One region of the Bordetella sp. 15P40C-2 genome, then DNA from elsewhere that is predicted to be linked to it. Evidence: riboswitches for the same ligand, from Rfam matches in the RefSeq annotation. Region 1 holds a riboswitch; the other holds the start of a gene.

Region 1 (5,547 bases):
CTTGAACGTTCGGTCGGAATACCTGCAGCAGCGCGAGAACGATGCGGCCTTTGTCGGACTGTACCGCTTGCAGCACGCGTTATATGGAAACGACGCGCTCGATCACGCGCGTCCCATCATCGAGGCCTTGCAAGTCGACGCCAGCGCATTACGCGAACGGCTGCGCACGCTGTCCATCGAGCCGGCCAAAATGGCCTCGGGCGCAGCCCGCGTGATGCAGCGCATGGGTGATCGTTTTACACAGGACGCCAAGTCGCTCCCCCCCGAACTACATGCCGACATCATGCTAGCCCAAGGGGAAGGCGCCGAGCGTATCGCGCAGTTGCTCGCGCCGCTCGTCGGCAAGTCAGACCCCGCGCTGCAACAGCAGATCGATCAGCGGTTTGCGGCGTGGCACGCGTGTCTGGAAGCGTATCGGCAAGAGCCCGATGAGGCATCCGCCGCACGGCTCTCACAGACCGTGCAGTCGGTCGAAGAAACCCTGGCGCAGATCAACGACAAGCTGGGGCTGGAGTAGTTTTCTCTACAGGTGTAAAGATGTCCCTCAAGCATACGTTCCATCGCAACGCTTTATCGTCGGTGTCGCGACGCCGGTGGCTCACCGCCGCGGCAAATGTCGCGGGCATGGCGGTGCTGCCCCTGCCGGCGATCGCCTCAACGAACGACGGTCAAGTCACTGATGCGCCGGCTAGCACGCATGGCGATGACCGCATCAGTTGCTGGGGAGAACATCAGGCGGGCATCGTTACGCCCCGGCCCGCGGCGGGCTTGGTCGCGTCATTCGATATTATCGCCACCGATCGTAAAGAACTCGAAAGACTGATGCGCGGACTATCCGCGCGAATCGCCTTTCTCACCCAAGGCGGCGAGGTCCCAAAGCTGGACCCGCGCTTGCCGCCCGCAGACTCCGGCATCCTGGGGCCCCTCGTGCAGCCGGATGCACTGACCATCACCGTGTCGGTAGGCGCCTCTTTATTCGACGATCGCTATGGTCTGGCGTCGCGCAAACCGCGATATCTGAAGCAGATGAGCGCGCATCCCAATGACGCGCTCGATGCCGCGCTCTGCCACGGCGATCTGTCGATCCAGTTCTGCGCGAATACGCCCGACACCAATATCCATGCGCTGCGCGACATCATCAAGCAGTTTCCGGATCTACTTGTGTTGCTGTGGAAACAAGAGGGCAGTGTTCCGCCCGTGGCGAAAAAGCCCGGCGTGCCATTGGAGAGCGCCAGAAATTTCCTGGGTTTTCGCGATGGTTCGGCCAACCCCGATGCACACGATCAGGATGCGATGCGCCGGCTCGTATGGGTGGGGCCCGACGACAACGAAGAACCCGCATGGACCTACGGCGGCACCTACCAAGTCGTGCGCATCATCCGTAATTTCGTCGAGCGTTGGGACCGCACGCCGCTGCAGGAACAACAGTCCATCATCGGCCGCAATCGCGATACCGGCGCGCCGCTGGATGGAGGCCCGACCGAGCACGATGTGCCCGACTACAGCCGCGATCCCGAAGGCAAACTCACGCCGCTGGATGCGCATATCCGGCTGGCGAATCCCCGCACCGCCGCGACCGAGCAGAACCTGATTCTGCGCCGGCCGTTTAACTATTCCAATGGCGTGACAAAGTCCGGGCAGCTAGAGATGGGTCTGTTGTTCATCTGCTATCAGGCGAACCTGGAAAAAGGCTTCATCACCGTGCAAAAGCGCCTCGATGGTGAGCCGCTAGAGGAATACATCAAGCCCATCGGCGGCGGCTTTTTCTATACCTTGCCAGGCATGCGCGATAAAGAAGACTGGCTGGGACGTGTGTTGCTGGCCGACGCCTGAGTCCGCCCGAATCATTAACCGTATAAGGAGATCCCGTGAACATTACTCGTCATCGATGGCTAGCCGCTGCCCTATCGTTGGGTGCGTTGACGCTGCAAGCGCATGCCGCCGTATCGCCGCTCGAGCTCGTAGGTCCGGTGGCCGAGTACAAGCTTTATGTCAACGAGAACATCGACCAGTTCGTTACCGACACACGCAAATTTACCGACGCCGTGAAAGCGGGGGATATCGAGCAGGCCCGCGCCTTGTTCGCGCCCACGCGCATGAGTTATGAGCGCATCGAGCCGGTCGCGGAGCTCTTTAGCGATCTGGATGCTTCCATCGACTCGCGCGCCGACGATCATGAAAAGGCCGAAAAAGATCCCGGTTTTGGCGGCTTCCATCGCATCGAGTATGCGCTATGGGAAGAAAAGAGCACCGACAATGTCACTGCCGTGGCCGATACATTGATGGCCGACGTTCTGGAGTTGCAAAAGCGTTTGGCCAACTTGACCTTTCCGCCCGAGAAAGTCGTGGGCGGCGCCGCCGTGTTGATGGAAGAAGTCGCCGCGACCAAGATATCCGGCGAAGAAGACCGCTACAGTCATACCGACCTGTGGGATTTCCAGGCTAATTTCGAGGGCGGCTATCGGATTTTTGAGTTTTTGCGTCCGCTGGTGCAGCGCGAGAATCCCGCTTTTGTGGAAAAGACCGACGCGAATTTCAAGACCGTCTTTGACACGCTCGCGAAGTACAAAACCGCCAATGGCGGCTTCGAATCGTATGAAAAACTCAGCGACCGCGACCGCAAGGTCTTGGCGGGACGGGTGAATACGCTGGCCGAAGACCTGTCGCAGATGCGCGGGATGTTGGGGTTGGATTAAATCGCTGGGTCTTGGCAGAGCGGACTCGCGCGGCGGGGGCGGCGCTGACGCTCGTCGGGCGTTTGAGTTTCGCCGCCGGAAATACCCCGGGTTTATGAATAACTCGCTATTGCGGGTTAACATGGCGCTTGCTCCGGGGTGCACGCCAGTGCTGAGATTCAGACCCGCGAACTTGACCCGGTTCACACCGGCGTAAGAAGAGCAATGACTGGACCAGGTCGCGCCTCGCGCGACCGGGCGCAGGCGGGCTTCGGGGCTTTGTATAGGACACTCGAGAGCCCATGAATCCCATCGCATCGCCAGAGGCGGATCTGCTCGCCTTTATTGCCCAAGACGGTTGTACTGACGATCAGTTCGATCAACTGGCGCTTCGCCTGTTTGCCTATCAATACCAGGCGAATGTGCCGTTCAAACGCTTTTGCCAGCATCGCGGCGTCACCCTGCGCAGTGTGCGATCGTGGCGTGATATACCCGCCGTACCCATTGATGCGTTCAAGGCGATGGAGCTGAGATGTGAGCCGCCCAAGGACACCGAGCGGGTTTTCATGACCAGCGGCACGACCCGCGCGGATGCGCGCGGGCGTCACTTCCACCCGCGCTTGGATGTTTATGATCTATCGATGACGCGCAATTTCGCTCGGCGCTTCATGCGCGGCGTCGAGCGTATGCCGATGGGGATTCTGTTCCCCGACGAAACCGTGATGCCGAACTCGTCGCTGGCGCATTATCTGGCGTTGGCGAAATCGGTGTTTGGCACACCGGACAGCGAGTACTTTATGTCCGCTGACGGTATCGCGCTTGACGCGCTGTGGCAGCGTCTGGAGCAGGCCGAGGCCAGCGGCCAGCCGTATGCGCTGCTGGGTGCGAGCTACAGCCTCGTTCATGTGATGGATGCGCTGCGCGAGACCGGCCGCGTCTTTCGCCTGCCGCCGGGCAGTCGCATCCTCGATACCGGCGGCTATAAACGCCAGTCGCGCGAGTTGCCGCTAGACACCTTTTATGCCGAACTGACCGAGTTGTTCGGCGTGCCGGGCGAGCTTTGCATCAACATGTATGGGATGACGGAGCTGAGCACACAGTTCTACGATGATGGCAACGCCGTGGTCCCCTCGGTGAAATCGGGACCGCACTGGATACGTTCGCGGCTCGTTGACCCGGCAACGGGTTTTACCGTGCCTGACGGTGAACGCGGCATACTGGTGCATTGCGATCTGGCCAATTTCAACTCGGTCACGACGATATTGACCGAGGACGTGGGTGAGCCCGCGGAGGGCGGCTTTTTGCTGCTGGGCCGGGCGGCTGGCGCGCAAGCCAAAGGCTGCTCGCTGGCTGTCGAAGAATTCATCCGTTCCAGCGCGGCATGACGATGGCGCGGATCGAAGCCGGTTATCTGCCCGGGCTGACAGCCGATGAGGTCAGCTGGCACAGCTTGCACTTTGGTTCAGGCGCTCGGCAGCTGGAGGTCGCCGTGCCGGTGTTGACGGCCGCGCAGATGCAGGCGTTGGCATTGCGGGTAAAACAAGCGAGCGCGCGTCATCTGCGCACGATGTCCGTATCGGAGATCATCGCCATTATCGACCGCGCGATCGCCCGTCTGCTCGATCGCGATGACCCGTATCGTCGGCAGGCCGACGCTTGGTTGCCGGTGGTCAGCGGCTTCGATGCCGAGATGGTCAGAGTCGGACTGACAGGGTTTTTTAAAACCTTTCGCGCGCCTCAGCTACATCGATTCGTCGCCGAAGACTTTACGAATCCCAAAGTCCTGGATGCTTTTCAACCCGCGCCCAAGGGCGGGGCGGTACGCGCCTATGGCCCGGCTCTGCTGGCGCATAGCTGGGCGGGAAATGTCCCCGCACTGGCATTGTGGAGCTTTGTTTGCGGCCTGCTGGTCAAAGCCGGCAATATTGGCAAGCTGCCTAGCGCCGAGCCGCTGTTCGCCGGTTGGTTCGCGCGCCTGCTGGCCGAGGTGCATCCTCCTTGGGCAGAGTGTTTCGCTGTCGTGTGGTGGCGGGGGGCGGGTGACGGCAGCGCGGACGCGTTGTATGCCCAGGCTGATACCGTCGTGGCTTATGGTGGCAATGAGGCACTGCAAGCGATTCAACGGCGCCTGCCGGTGACGACGCGTTTCCTGCCGCATGGTCATAAGCTGGGATTTGGCGTGGTCAGTGCGTCGGCGCTGGACGCGTTGAAAGCGCCCGCGCTGGCCAGGCGTGCCGCCTGGGACGTGATGCGTTACGACCAGCAGGGCTGCTATTCACCGCAGGTCTTCTATGTGCAGCGCGGTGGGCAGGTCTCGCCGCGCGCGTTCGCAGACTATATCGCGGCGGAACTTGCCAATCTGCAGCAGCGCTATCCAAGGCGCGCGCTGGATCTGAACGAATCTTCCGCCGTGGCGAAATGGCGTCAGTCGATCGAATGGCGGATTCCTTTGGACAGTGGCCCGCAGAGCGTGGACTGTTTGATCGGTGAACCCGGAGCGCCGTGGAGTGTGGCGTATGTGGATGGAGAACTTGCGCTGGCGCCCACCGGGTTGCAGCGTAGCATCGTCATCGCTGTTATAGATAGCTTGGACGATATCGCATCACGGCTGGCGGGCCGCGAGGTCTACCTGCAGACCGCGGGCGTGGCCGCAAGTCCGGCAGAGCTGTATCGGCTTGCGGAACAACTTGGCGCCGCCGGCGTGACGCGGATCAGCGCCATTGGATCGATGAGTGTGCCCGAAGCCGGCTGGCATCACGATGGCCGTTTCAATCTGTTGGATCTGGTACGCATGACCGAAATCGAGCAGTCGGCCGAAGCTGCGGCGGATCCGTTCGCGGAGTATGAGCCATGAGCGCGGCCACTCCGTTTA
Region 2 (5,547 bases), on a different contig from region 1:
CCGGAACTGTTCTGGGGTCTGATCGCCTCCATGTGGATCGGTAACCTGATGCTGGTGGTGCTCAACCTGCCGCTGATCGGCGTTTGGGTCAAGCTGCTGAAAGTGCCTTATCGCATCCTGTTCCCGGCCATTCTGGTGTTCTGCACGATCGGCGTGTACTCGTTGAACTACAACGTGTTCGATATCTACGTCACCGCGATCTTCGGCATCATCGGCTATATCTGGGCCAAGCTGAAGTGCGAAGGCGCCCCGCTGCTGCTGGGTCTGGTGCTGGGACCCATGATGGAAGAAAACTTCCGTCGTGCCCTGCTGCTGTCGCGCGGCGATTTCACGACGTTTGTGACGCGGCCATTGTCGGCCTCGTTGCTGGGTGCGGCGTTGATCCTTGTCGTGCTCGTGGCCCTGCCGTCGATTCGCAAGAAGCGTCAGGAAGCCTTCGTCGAAGAAGACTGATGCATCGAGGGCAGCGCGGGGTTCGCCCCGGGTTGCCCCGGTCACGGCATTGCGATGACCGGTCGCTTGAATCGGTGAACAAAAAGGCCTGGGATGTCACATCCCAGGCCTTTTCTATTTGATACTGCCACGGGGTCGGCGCGTGGCACCGACCCTGCAGTCCCGGCGATCAGCGCGGCGTCAGCGGTGCCGGCGCGGTGGGAGATGCCGGGTTCGGCACGTTGGGCGCGGACGATCCGTTGGGCTGCGCGGCAGAAGCTTGATCACCGCGGATCTTGGCCGCAATTTCGGATGCCGCCTGGGCCGAGGGCACACCAAAGGCCAATACACCCCGATTGAGCGTCTCGGCGATGCGCGGCGCGGCCACCAGTTCGCGATCAATCACCAGGGCCAGCATATTGCCGACGTTCTGGTTGCTCACATCGTTGAGCTTGCGCGCACCGCCTTCGGTAAAGCGCAGGCCCACATAGTTTTGTCCATCACGATCAACCAGCGCCGCCGCCTCGCTCAGATCCGCACGCGTGAGCGCGGGCTGACGCTCCAGGAACAGCGAGCCGTCCGGCACCTTGATTTCCATCAGACCAGGAGCCGAAGCGGTACGGGCCACATAAAACTCAACCGAGGAAGCCGTCACCGCCTGACCTTGCGCCTGCGTCGACTGCGCCGCTTCGTCGGTCTTGGCCGTTTGCTTGGGCGAGGTCTGGCAGCCTGCGAGCGCGAACGTGAGTACGGCCACAGCGGGCGCTAACTTGCGCATAGTGAATTGCATGGTGATTATTCCTTTTTGATTGATACAAGGGTACTGCGGATCAGCGCCCCGCCTGAGTTCCAATTTACAAAAAGTGTAGCGGGCTGGCGAGGGTCACAATAGTTTCATCCGTGTGCAGTTGTAAACCGTAAGGACAAACGACATCCCTTTAGCAGTCTATACTCATTCCCACGCAGGGGTACTCGTCGCGCAGTGATGGCGACGTGTTGAGAGAGTCCCTTCGTACCAGTACGGATAATGCCGATGCTGGGAGCGTCTTCCAATGCCACGCCGGCGGGTTCGCCCTGCCCGGTCACGCCTGGAATTCCCCCCGTTCGGCTCCAACGTCTTTTTGGAGCATTCAATGAACCCCTCCCCGAAGTTCGTCGCGGCCACAGCGGCCGTCGATGCAGCAGTCACTGTCCCTTTTCCCCAATCACGCAAGGTCTACGTCACGGGCTCGCGCGCGGACATACGCGTGCCGTTTCGGGAAATCGCGCAAAGCCCGGCACCTGCCCAGTATGGCGGCACACAACATCCCCCGCTGACGGCCTACGACACCAGCGGCCCCTACACGGACCCCGAGGCGAAGATCGATATCCAACAAGGCCTGCCCGCGCTGCGCGAGCCCTGGATTGCCGATCGGGACGACACCGAACGACTGCAAGGCCCCACCAGCGCCTATGGCCGCGCCCGGCTCGAGGATATCGCCACCTCGGCCATGCGCTTTATCGCGCAGCGCCCGCCACGGCGCGCGCGGCACGGACATAACGTCACGCAAATGCACTATGCGCGGCGCGGTATCGTGACGCCCGAGATGGAGTTCGTGGCCTTGCGCGAAAACCTGCGCCGTGAGCACGATCTGGAGGCGCTTCGCGCGACCGGCCCGCAAGGCGAAAAACTCGCGCAGAGGCTGGCACGGCAACATCCGGGGCAGTCGTTTGGCGCGGCATTGCCCGCCGTGATCACGCCCGAGTTCGTGCGCGATGAAGTCGCACGTGGGCGGGCCATTATTCCCGCCAACGTGAACCACCCGGAACTCGAACCGATGATCATCGGGCGCAATTTTCTGGTCAAGGTCAATGCCAACATCGGCAACTCGGCCGTGAGTTCCGGCGTGGGCGAGGAAGTCGAGAAAATGACCTGGGCGACCCGCTGGGGCGCCGATACGGTGATGGATCTTTCCACCGGCAAACACATTCATGAGACGCGTGAATGGATCATCCGCAATTCACCGGTGCCCATTGGGACGGTACCTATTTATCAGGCGCTGGAAAAGGTCGGCGGTAAAGCCGAAGAACTCAGCTGGGAGATCTTTCGCGATACGCTGATCGAACAGGCTGAACAGGGCGTGGACTATTTCACCATCCATGCCGGCGTACGACTGCCGTTTATTCCATTGACCACGGATCGCCTCACCGGAATCGTGTCGCGCGGCGGGGCCATCATGGCGCAATGGTGTCTCGCCCATCACCGAGAGAGCTTTTTGTACGAGCACTTCGAAGACATCTGCGAGATCATGAAAGCTTACGACGTCAGCTTTTCGCTTGGCGATGGCCTGCGTCCTGGCTCTGGCTATGATGCCAATGACGCCGCGCAATTCGCGGAGCTAAAGACCCTGGGCGAACTCGCACAGGTCGCGTGGAAACACGATGTACAGGTGATGATCGAAGGCCCCGGCCATGTGCCGATGCACTTGATCCAGGAAAACATGACGCTGCAGCTCGAGCATTGTCATGAGGCGCCTTTCTATACGCTGGGGCCGCTGACCACGGACATTGCCCCCGGCTACGACCACATCACCTCAGGCATCGGCGCGGCGATGATCGCGTGGTATGGCACGGCCATGCTTTGCTATGTCACGCCCAAGGAACATCTGGGGCTACCCAACAAGCAAGACGTCAAGGACGGACTGATCACCTACAAGATCGCCGCCCATGCCGCCGATCTCGCGAAGGGACACCCCGGATCTGCGATGCGCGATAACGCGCTTTCGAAAGCGCGATACGAGTTCCGTTGGGAGGATCAATTCAACCTCAGCCTGGACCCCGATACCGCGCGCAAGTTTCATGACGAGACCTTGCCCAAGGACTCGATGAAGACGGCGCAATTCTGCTCGATGTGTGGTCCTCAGTTCTGCAGCATGAAGATCACGCAGAACGTGCGCGATGATGCCAGCGCCCCGCAGCCCATCCAGAGCGATGCGATCATCGCGGAGGTCAGCGTTCCGGCGCCATCGCCGGCCGCGTTGCAGCAACCGATCTTGTTTGAATCGAAGCGACGTTGATCAAAGGGTGGCGTCAGGGTGACGCCACCATGCATGGCGCGCGAGCATAGACCGCGCGCATCTGACCCTGGTGTTCACCCGCGCGCGCTCATACGGTGCCTATGCACCTGCTGAGTGCGTCAACTCCAATCGGCCCATCGTTGACGCACTCACCCTTACAGCAGCTTGCCCGGATTCAGGATCCCAGCGGGATCGAACAGCCGCTTGATATCGCGCATCAAACGCAGCTCCAGCGGGTCCTTGCTATGCAGGAAGTGATCGCGCTTGAGCTGGCCGATCCCATGCTCGGCGCTGATGCTGCCGCCATAGCGATTGACCTCATCCAGCACGATATCGGTTACGGCATCGCCCTGCTGCTGCGCCCACTCGCGCGGCGCGCCCGCCGGACGCGACAAGTTGTAGTGCAGATTGCCGTCGCCGAAATGGCCAAAGATAAACGGACGGATATCGGGATACGCCTCGCGCACGCGCTTTTCGGCCGACTCCATGAAGGCGGGGATCTGTTCGATAGGCAGCGAGATATCGTGCTTTAAATGCGGACCGTCCGCACGCTGCGCCTCGGAGATTTCTTCACGCAGCTTCCACAGCGCTTGCAGCTGCGCCATCGAGGTCGATACCGCCGCATCCAGGCACAGTTCGCGTTCGAGCGCCGCACCCATCACGTTTTCCAACAATGCATTCAACGCGTCTTCGTCGGCGGTGTCGGCCAGCTCCATCAACACATAGCCGGGATAACGCTGTGCGAACGGCTCCTGCACGCCTTGCGCATGTGCGAGCACGAGGTCCACGCAGTCGCCGGTGAAAAACTCATAGGCTTGCAGACGTGGGCCGCACTGATCGTTGACGAGTTCAGCGAGTTCCAATGCCTGCTGCGGCGATTGCACCGCGGCCAACACGACAGACCGTACGCTATTGCGGGGGAAGAGCCGCAACGCCACCGCCGTGATGACGCCCAAGGTGCCTTCGGCGCCGATTAATAACTGCTTCAGATCGTAGCCGGTGTTGTCCTTGCGTAGGGTGCGCAGGCCGTGAAAAATCTCGCCCGTTGGCAACACGGCCTCGATGCCCAAGACCAGCTCGCGCGTCATGCCATAGCGCACCACGTTCACACCGCCCGCATTGGTGGAGACGTTGCCGCCGATCTGACATGAATCCTCGGCGGCGAGGCTCAACGGCAGCATACGGTTGGCCTCCTCCGCCACGCGCCGCAGATTGCCGAGTATGCACCCTGCCTCTGCCACCAGCGTATTGGCGATCGTGTCGACAGAACGCACCTTGTTCATGCGATCCAACGACAGCACGACGTTGGCCGGCGCGCCGTCGGGCGTCGCGCCACCGCAAAGGCCAGTATTGCCCCCACGTGGCACGACCGGCACCCCCGCCTGCTGACAAAGCGCCAGACACTTGGCGACCTCTTCCGTGGTGCGAGGGCGCACGACGGCCTGCGCCTGACCCTTGTACAGGCCACGCCAGTCGGTTAACCACGGCTCGATGTCATCAGGCGCGGTGAATACGGTGTCTGGCCCCAACGCCTCGATCAGGCGCTGCGAGAAATCGGAAGTCGTCATGGTGTCTGTCCGGTAGATAAAGATGTAGCCTCGGTCGAGTGGCCAGATGCGCCGTCCACCTCGGAAAGATTCAATGCGAGCCGAGCCGCGGCGCGCCGCAAATGCCGCCGCGCCGCCTGCCGGGCCAACGCCGCATCGCCCGCGACGATGGCCTGATGCACGGCGACGTGTTCTTGATGGACCTCGTCCACGCTTGCCGATGGATGCTGCAGCGTGTTTTCGCGCGCCATGCGCACGGCGGCTCGTACCTGCAGATTCAAATACTGCAGCAGCTGCTGGTAGTAGGCGTTATGCGTGGCCACGGCAATCGCGGCATGAAACGCGATGTCGTGCTCGACCGCGAGCTCGGGATGATGCAAATGCTGCTCGAGCAAAGTCAGGCAGCGCTGCATTTCGGCCAGATCCGCGGCATCGCGCCGCAACGCCGCTAACGCCGCCGCGCTGCCTTCGAGCTCCATCCGCAACTCGAACACATCGGCCAGTTGCTGCCG

Evidence for each region. A riboswitch is a leader RNA that binds a small molecule or an ion and turns the genes downstream of it on or off. The one in region 1 is predicted to bind thiamine pyrophosphate.
Region 2: another riboswitch for thiamine pyrophosphate. It lies ahead of thiC (phosphomethylpyrimidine synthase ThiC); the one in region 1 lies ahead of GOQ25_RS09020 (long-chain fatty acid--CoA ligase).

What each region holds. Positions count from the first base shown of each region.
Region 1 is NZ_WSJA01000020.1:26,800-32,346, reverse strand. Features, by position in the region: gene efeO (iron uptake system protein EfeO) at 1-517, shown strand, start outside; gene efeB (iron uptake transporter deferrochelatase/peroxidase subunit) at 538-1,833, shown strand; gene efeO (iron uptake system protein EfeO) at 1,869-2,696, shown strand; TPP riboswitch at 2,821-2,912, shown strand; gene GOQ25_RS09020 (long-chain fatty acid--CoA ligase) at 2,978-4,060, shown strand; gene GOQ25_RS09015 (acyl-CoA reductase) at 4,057-5,529, shown strand; gene GOQ25_RS09010 (ABC transporter ATP-binding protein) at 5,526-5,547, shown strand, end outside.
Region 2 is NZ_WSJA01000017.1:177,942-183,488, reverse strand. Features, by position in the region: gene GOQ25_RS07945 (tripartite tricarboxylate transporter permease) at 1-453, shown strand, start outside; gene GOQ25_RS07940 (preprotein translocase subunit SecD) at 623-1,222, opposite strand; TPP riboswitch at 1,387-1,491, shown strand; gene thiC (phosphomethylpyrimidine synthase ThiC) at 1,566-3,488, shown strand; gene GOQ25_RS07930 (FAD-binding oxidoreductase) at 3,644-5,056, opposite strand; gene GOQ25_RS07925 (FadR/GntR family transcriptional regulator) at 5,053-5,547, opposite strand, start outside.